2 regions of the Shewanella sp. ALD9 genome follow, and region 2 is predicted to be linked to the other one. Evidence: riboswitches for the same ligand, from Rfam matches in the RefSeq annotation. Region 2 holds a riboswitch; the other holds the start of a gene.
The links. A riboswitch is a leader RNA that binds a small molecule or an ion and turns the genes downstream of it on or off. The one in region 2 is predicted to bind thiamine pyrophosphate.
Positions count from the first base shown of each region.

Region 1: another riboswitch for thiamine pyrophosphate. It lies ahead of CXF88_RS10785 (TonB-dependent receptor); the one in region 2 lies ahead of thiC (phosphomethylpyrimidine synthase ThiC).

Region 1 is NZ_PJCD01000003.1:720,152-723,584, reverse strand. Features, by position in the region: gene CXF88_RS10785 (TonB-dependent receptor) at 1-1,605, opposite strand, end outside; TPP riboswitch at 1,661-1,768, opposite strand; gene CXF88_RS10780 (YcfL family protein) at 1,894-2,286, opposite strand; gene CXF88_RS10775 (PaaI family thioesterase) at 2,324-2,791, opposite strand; gene CXF88_RS10770 (PaaI family thioesterase) at 2,788-3,297, opposite strand; gene hinT (purine nucleoside phosphoramidase) at 3,297-3,433, opposite strand, start outside.
Region 2 is NZ_PJCD01000003.1:956,549-959,981, forward strand. Features, by position in the region: gene CXF88_RS11785 (TonB-dependent receptor) at 1-915, opposite strand, end outside; TPP riboswitch at 1,175-1,274, shown strand; gene thiC (phosphomethylpyrimidine synthase ThiC) at 1,482-3,433, shown strand, end outside.

The sequences.
Region 1 (3,433 bases), 240 kb from region 2:
AGAATCCACTTCTCCATCAAACCAGCTCGATTTTAAGCCAACTTCATAGTTATATAAAATCTCAGTGTCGAACTGTTTCTTGTCAGACAATTCAGCAGGCAGTGTCATATTAAAACCACCCGCCTTATAACCGCGGGCGACACGAGCATAAGCATTGTGATTAGGATTAATGGCTTTTGACAACGCAATATGGCCGCCCCACATATCTTCTGATGGGGCAAAGTCATCTTTATTGCTGTCACTATAATCACTATCGCGGCGCTCGAAACGCAACCCAGTCGACAATAAGTAATCATCACCTAAATGGCTGTCTAATTGACCAAATATGGCATAGTTTGTCGCCTCATAATTTGACTGCAACACTTCATCTGGCCAGGTGTTGTATTCCGAGTATAAGTCGTTATCTTCTTTCAAATTCATCGCGTATACACCCAATAACCAGTCGGTACTACCGGCGAAGATGCGTCCTGCATCTTTGGATGATAAACGGAACTCTTGGGTAAAGGTTTTACGATCGCCCTTTTTGTCCCAGGTGTAATCATAAACACACGGCTCAGTACCTGAGGCCGCTCCTGCGTCGTCATACACAGTACATGCTTTACTCGCCCAATAATCCGAATTGGCCCAATCACCATCATATCCATTATGATGATCAGTTTGCGCAAATGATGTTAATGATGTGAAGTCAAATGCTTGCATACCCGTGTATATGAACTTAACCCCTGCTCCAGTCGTTTTTTGTGTATCAACACCGGGTTGGTCAGTTAAGGTATTACTGCGATTATTATCTAATGTCCACACATCGTAACCATTATCAAAATTGGCATGCAATAAGGTTAAATCAACTTGAAGATCGTCAGTAGCGTACCAACGGAACTTAGCCCTAGCCGTTAACTCATCACGTTCATTGGTATCATCACGGTTAAGATAAAGGTTGTCACGGTAACCATTTTGATTGTGCTGTTCTAGTGATACACGGTAGAGCAATTTACCTGAGTCATTGAGTGGACCAGAGCTAAAACCAGAAAGAGTACGAAGATTGTCATCACCTAAACTGACTTTTGCGCCATGTTCAAATGATTCGGTAGGGTCATTACTTTTTAAGTAAATTAATCCAGCTAGTGCATTAGCACCATATTGAGTACCTTGTGGACCGCGCAAGACTTCAACTTGCTGCATGTCGTACATACTCGACACCATGCCAAGGCCTGATAGGTCGATGTCGTCGACCACAAAGCCAACCGATGAGTTAGGTGCACCTTGATATTGTTCTTGTTCGCCGACACCACGAATTTGGAAGTATTTAGGACGAGAACTGCCACCAGACCAGTTAAAGTTGGCAATAGAATTGAGCACATCTTCAAAATGTTGCGCCCCTTCGTCTTCTAATTGCTGGGCATCAATAACCGTCACGCTTGACGGCATTTTATCAAGGCTGATATTACTAAAATCAGCATTAACAACAATCACTTCCATTTTTTCATATTCGGGAGTGACATTTTCAACATCGGCCGTTTTAGCCATAACCACAGGCGAGCTTAATGCCACCATTACCGCTAAGGCAATAGGTGTTTGGTGTAACCTAGTAGAGTTTTTCGTAAACATAGGACCTCAAATAGTGATTTTGAGATCCGGCAAGAGTAGCGAATAAGAGGTGCACATAAATAGTGTGGCCCATTCCTACGCCGGTATAAGCCGGATCAGGTTCTAAGGGTTCGTCATACAGACATCTCAGTTCAGGTTTTACTGAACACCCCTTGGCGATCACGATTATAAACTAACTTCACCATGAATACACGAGCAGCGATACAATTTGATAACGCAAAAATATAATTGATTAACTTTATATTAAATATCAGTAATCATGTCTCTTCAAGTTCTCTGTAGCGTGGCTTAATTTGAGAAAGCTTCGCGCACATAAATCTCAAATCGAATAGCTTGTGTATTGGGCGCTACCGCACCCACTTGCAACTGCTGTTTACCATGTAATTTAACCGACTTCCAACTGCTTGCTTCATCCTCAACTGTAAATCCGCTAGCATCGTACCAAGTGAATTTATATTGTAGACGTAGGTCAGTGCTCGATTTGCTTTGAATTAGCGCCGATGCTTTGATTAAGTCAGCAACCATGACAGATGAAATATCCACAACATTGACATCACTGGCAAAAGAGCTGCTATCGACTCTAACCTGCCCGCTTGAGTCTACCGAAATACCTGCCGTGTTATGCGCACAGGCGCTAAGCAACAATGCTAATGCGAACACAAATATTGACGTTATTTTCATGCTATCTCCTTATTTGCTGTTAATGTAAAGCGTTGACTTAATCTATCAAAAAATGTGCTCTGGCAGTGGCTATCAATTGTTTACGGTTGGTTTGCCAACAGTTCATACTGACGTTAGCCACACGGCGGCCTTGGCGAGTAATTTTACATTCTGCAAAGGTATCTTGATGTAAACCTGCGCGTAAATAGTCAATTGAGAAATCAACAATTTTAGGTACTTTCTTGGCTTGCATAAATACCATTAATTGCACAATTGCCGACATTTCCATAAACCCAGCAATCACTCCGCCATGTATTGCAGGTAAAATCGGATTACCAATGTTGTCATCTTTAGCCGGCAGTCTAAATACCATTTCATCACCAAAACGGGCCACTGACATGCCAATAAATTGTGAGTAAGGTACTTTCTCAAGTAGGTAACTATAATCATTCAGTTCAATGGCACGTTTAACCACATCTTGAACATCTAAACCCTTTTGTGTCTCTATTTGGGTTGGCTCACTCATGATTTCGCCCCCGGTAAATTCCCCATTAACACTTGACGAAACTCTTCGCCGACCATTTCTGGACTAATTCGCATAAAAGAACCCACCGCGTGAGCGATAGGTTCATCAATACTGTCTTGATATGCTATCGCACGGGTAAAAGCAACGCTTGACGATAAACGATAGCATTCAGCAAAGGCATAAACTGATTTATGAGGCTCTGCAGGTTTCATGTAATCGACACGTAAATCCAATGTTGGAGACAACTCTAACGATTGGTACTTCTTCAAAATGGCGCATACCACGGCTGTGCCACAAGCGGTATCTATCAAGGTTGTGATCACCCCACCATGAATGACTCCGGTGTCGGGGTAACCAATAATATCTTGACTGTAAGGTAACTCAATTAACACATGATGCTCACTGGCTTCTTGCACTGAAAGCCCTAAACGACGGCACTGAGCTAACTGGTTGACAAAACGGGTGGCGACTTCAGTTAATGGAAAAAAATCACTGTTAATTTTCATTATCCACGACTCAGCATTGGGCCTAATGGTTTACCCCCTAAAAGATGCATATGAATATGGTACACCTCTTGACCACCATGCTTATTGCAATTCATGATTAAGCGATAACCATCTTCAGCTATACCGGCTTCATCGG
Region 2 (3,433 bases):
TTTTTCATCGCTAAAGAAACCCATCTCATGCTCGACATTGTGCCAGTTCGCTTGGGCAGTGAACTCGCCTTCGTTTTCCAGCGTTCGTTGATAGCGCACTAATGCGCCATAACTGTCATTATTCGTCATGTCCATATACTGGTTAGCGAAACCTTGAAAGGGGATATGTTGATGGGTCAATTTGACAGCAATTTGTTGGTTGTCATCTTGCCAAGCAGCAATTAATGCATGATTTTGTGATTGGTATAAGGTGTCTAGTACTTTATCGCCGTGGCCGTCGGTATAGCTGTTAGCGTCTTCAAATGATCCTTGGTAACTAAAGCTTAATGTTTTGCTTGTAACAGTGGCATTTACACCTGCGAGAATAGCGTTGTTGGTACTTCGGTAACCACTAGATATGTTACCACTTTGCCATGTCACATTGTCGCTATCGGTAAATACAGGGGTTAAGCTATTGACGTTAATTACGCCAGCAATGTTATCGCCACCGGCGCTCACCGGAGAGACTCCAGCAACCACTTGGGTCGAACTAATGTGATTGGCTGACACATAAGAAAGTGGCGGGTTCATCTGGTTTGCACATGATGAGGTAATATCACTGCCATCAATGAGCACCTTAATGCGATCGCCCATCATGCCATTTAAAATCGGTAATGCCGATACGCCACCTGCTTCAGAAAAGTCTACTCCTTGCTTTTCAAGTAAGCTTTGGGCTGAGCCGAGTAAGTCTTTGTTAGTCGTGTTTTGTCCATGTACTTCAACCCGCTCAATGCCTTCACTATTTTGCTTATCGTACTGCTCAGCCATTACTTGAGGTGTAATAGCAAACATTATAGTCAATGAAATTGATGAGTAAACCCATGGGTAATTTGTATTTGATTTAATGGTTTGGATTGCTTTATTTGCCAACGTCATCACCTTTATTGTTATTTTTATCAACCTTTGATGAATATATTTCAAAGGTGTTTGTCAGTTTTTTGAAATTATAATCTACTAATAAATATGATGAATGCGACATAGTGTCGCACCTTGATAAATACCTGTCTGTGGTGATGGATGAACCATGGGGATATCAATAACCTCATATTAGTTTCTGGTATGTGGATTGATAACTTTTGTATGAAATGATTATTTTAGTGCTTGTTATTTAGCGACAAGCTTGCTTATACTGCGGGACATCTTGTCGGAGTGCCATTATGGCTGAGACCGTTTATTCGGGATCCGTTGAACCTGATCAGGCTAGAACCTGCGAAGGAAACAAGCGTAATAATCATGATAGTTGGGAAGATAAATAACGTATTAACAAGACCGTAAATGGACGTTTACCTCCGAGTTTTTTATCGGTTTATATATCCAGTTACGTTATTACTTTAGTATTTTTCTATGTGATTATTGACGTAAGCAATAGTATTTTTATCGTTTACTGCTGCTATCAACACCTCTCCAGACAAGCAACTCTACTCTTAATATTGAGGTTGCTAATGTCAAATCCAAACCGTCGTCAAACTCGAGCTAACGCTCAACAATTTATTGATACTCTTAAACCGTTACAACATCCTAATTCAGAAAAAGTCTATTTAACCGGTAGTCGTGCTGATATCAACGTCGCTATGCGCCAAGTGAATCAAACTGATACCGTCATTGGTGGTACTGACGCTGAACCCATTAAACAAGCCAATCCGCCGATAATGGTTTATGACTGTGCGGGTGCTTATTCTGATCCCCTTGCTGATATCAACGTGCGTGAAGGTTTACCTAAAATCCGTCAAGCATGGATTGATGAGCGACAAGATACTGAGCAATTAACGGGTGCAAGTTCGGGCTTTACCCAACAGCGGCTGGCCGATGATGGACTCGATCATTTACGCTTTGACGCCCTTGTCGCGCCTAAACGTGCCAAGTCTGGCAAATGCGTGACCCAAATGTATTATGCTCGTCAAGGTATTATTACCCCCGAAATGGAATACATTGCCATTCGTGAAAACATGGCTCGCGCTGAAGTAACCGATAGCGTATTGACTCAAAAAGCGCCAGGTGAGGCTTTTGGTGCGCATATTGGGCAACTTATCACTCCTGAGTTTGTCCGTGATGAAGTCGCTCGAGGTCGAGCGATTATTCCGTTGAATATTAACCATCCTGAAACCGAACCTATGATTATTGGGCGTAATTTTTTGGTGAAGGTGAATGCCAATATTGGTAATTCAGCGGTGACATCTTCGATTGAAGAAGAAGTTGAAAAACTGGTGTGGTCAACCCGTTGGGGTGCAGATACGGTCATGGACTTGTCGACCGGACGTTATATTCATGAAACGCGTGAGTGGCTTATCCGTAATTCGCCAGTGCCAATTGGTACCGTGCCGATTTATCAAGCATTAGAAAAGGTTAATGGCGTTGCCGAAGACCTCAGTTGGGCAGTATTTAGAGATACATTGATTGAACAAGCCGAGCAGGGCGTAGATTATTTTACGATTCATGCTGGGGTGTTATTGCGTTATGTACCCATGACCGCTAAACGCCTTACCGGCATTGTGTCACGTGGCGGTTCAATTATGGCTAAGTGGTGTTTAAGCCACCATCAAGAAAGTTTCTTATATGAACATTTTCGTGATATTTGCCAGATTTGCGCCCAATACGATGTGTCATTGTCGTTAGGCGATGGTATGCGCCCCGGTTCAATTGCCGATGCCAATGATGAAGCGCAATTTGCGGAATTAGAAACCTTAGGTGAATTGGTCAAAATTGCATGGGAATATGATGTGCAAACCATCATCGAAGGCCCTGGTCATGTGCCAATGCAATTGATTAAAGTCAATATGGAAAAGCAATTGGCCCTTTGTGACGAAGCACCATTTTATACCTTAGGCCCACAAACAACCGATATTGCGCCGGGCTATGATCACTTCACCTCTGGCATCGGCGCTGCCATGATGGCTTGGTACGGCGTGGCGATGTTGTGTTACGTCACCCCCAAAGAACACTTAGGTTTGCCAAATAAAGAAGATGTAAAACAAGGCTTAATTGCCTACAAGATTGCAGCTCATGCTGCTGATGTCGCTAAAGGTCATCCAGGTGCGCAAGTACGTGATAATGCGTTATCAAAAGCCCGCTTTGAATTCCGTTGGGAAGATCAATATAACCTAGGTCTTGATCCTGATACCGCTCGTGCTTACCACGACGAATCGTTACCACAAGAATCGGCAAAAGTGGCTCACTTTTGTTCAATGTGTGGGCCTAAATTCTGTTCGATGAAAATAACCCACGAAGTGCGTGAATATGCCGCGAATCTTGAGCAAGCTGAAGCACTTAAGATTGAAGTCTCTTCCGCTAGTGCTTATCAAGCTCAACATACAGCTCAAGCCATAAATCCGGCGGAAGCGATGGCACAAAAGTCGGCAGAGTTCAAAGCGTCGGGATCGGCGCTTTATCATGACGT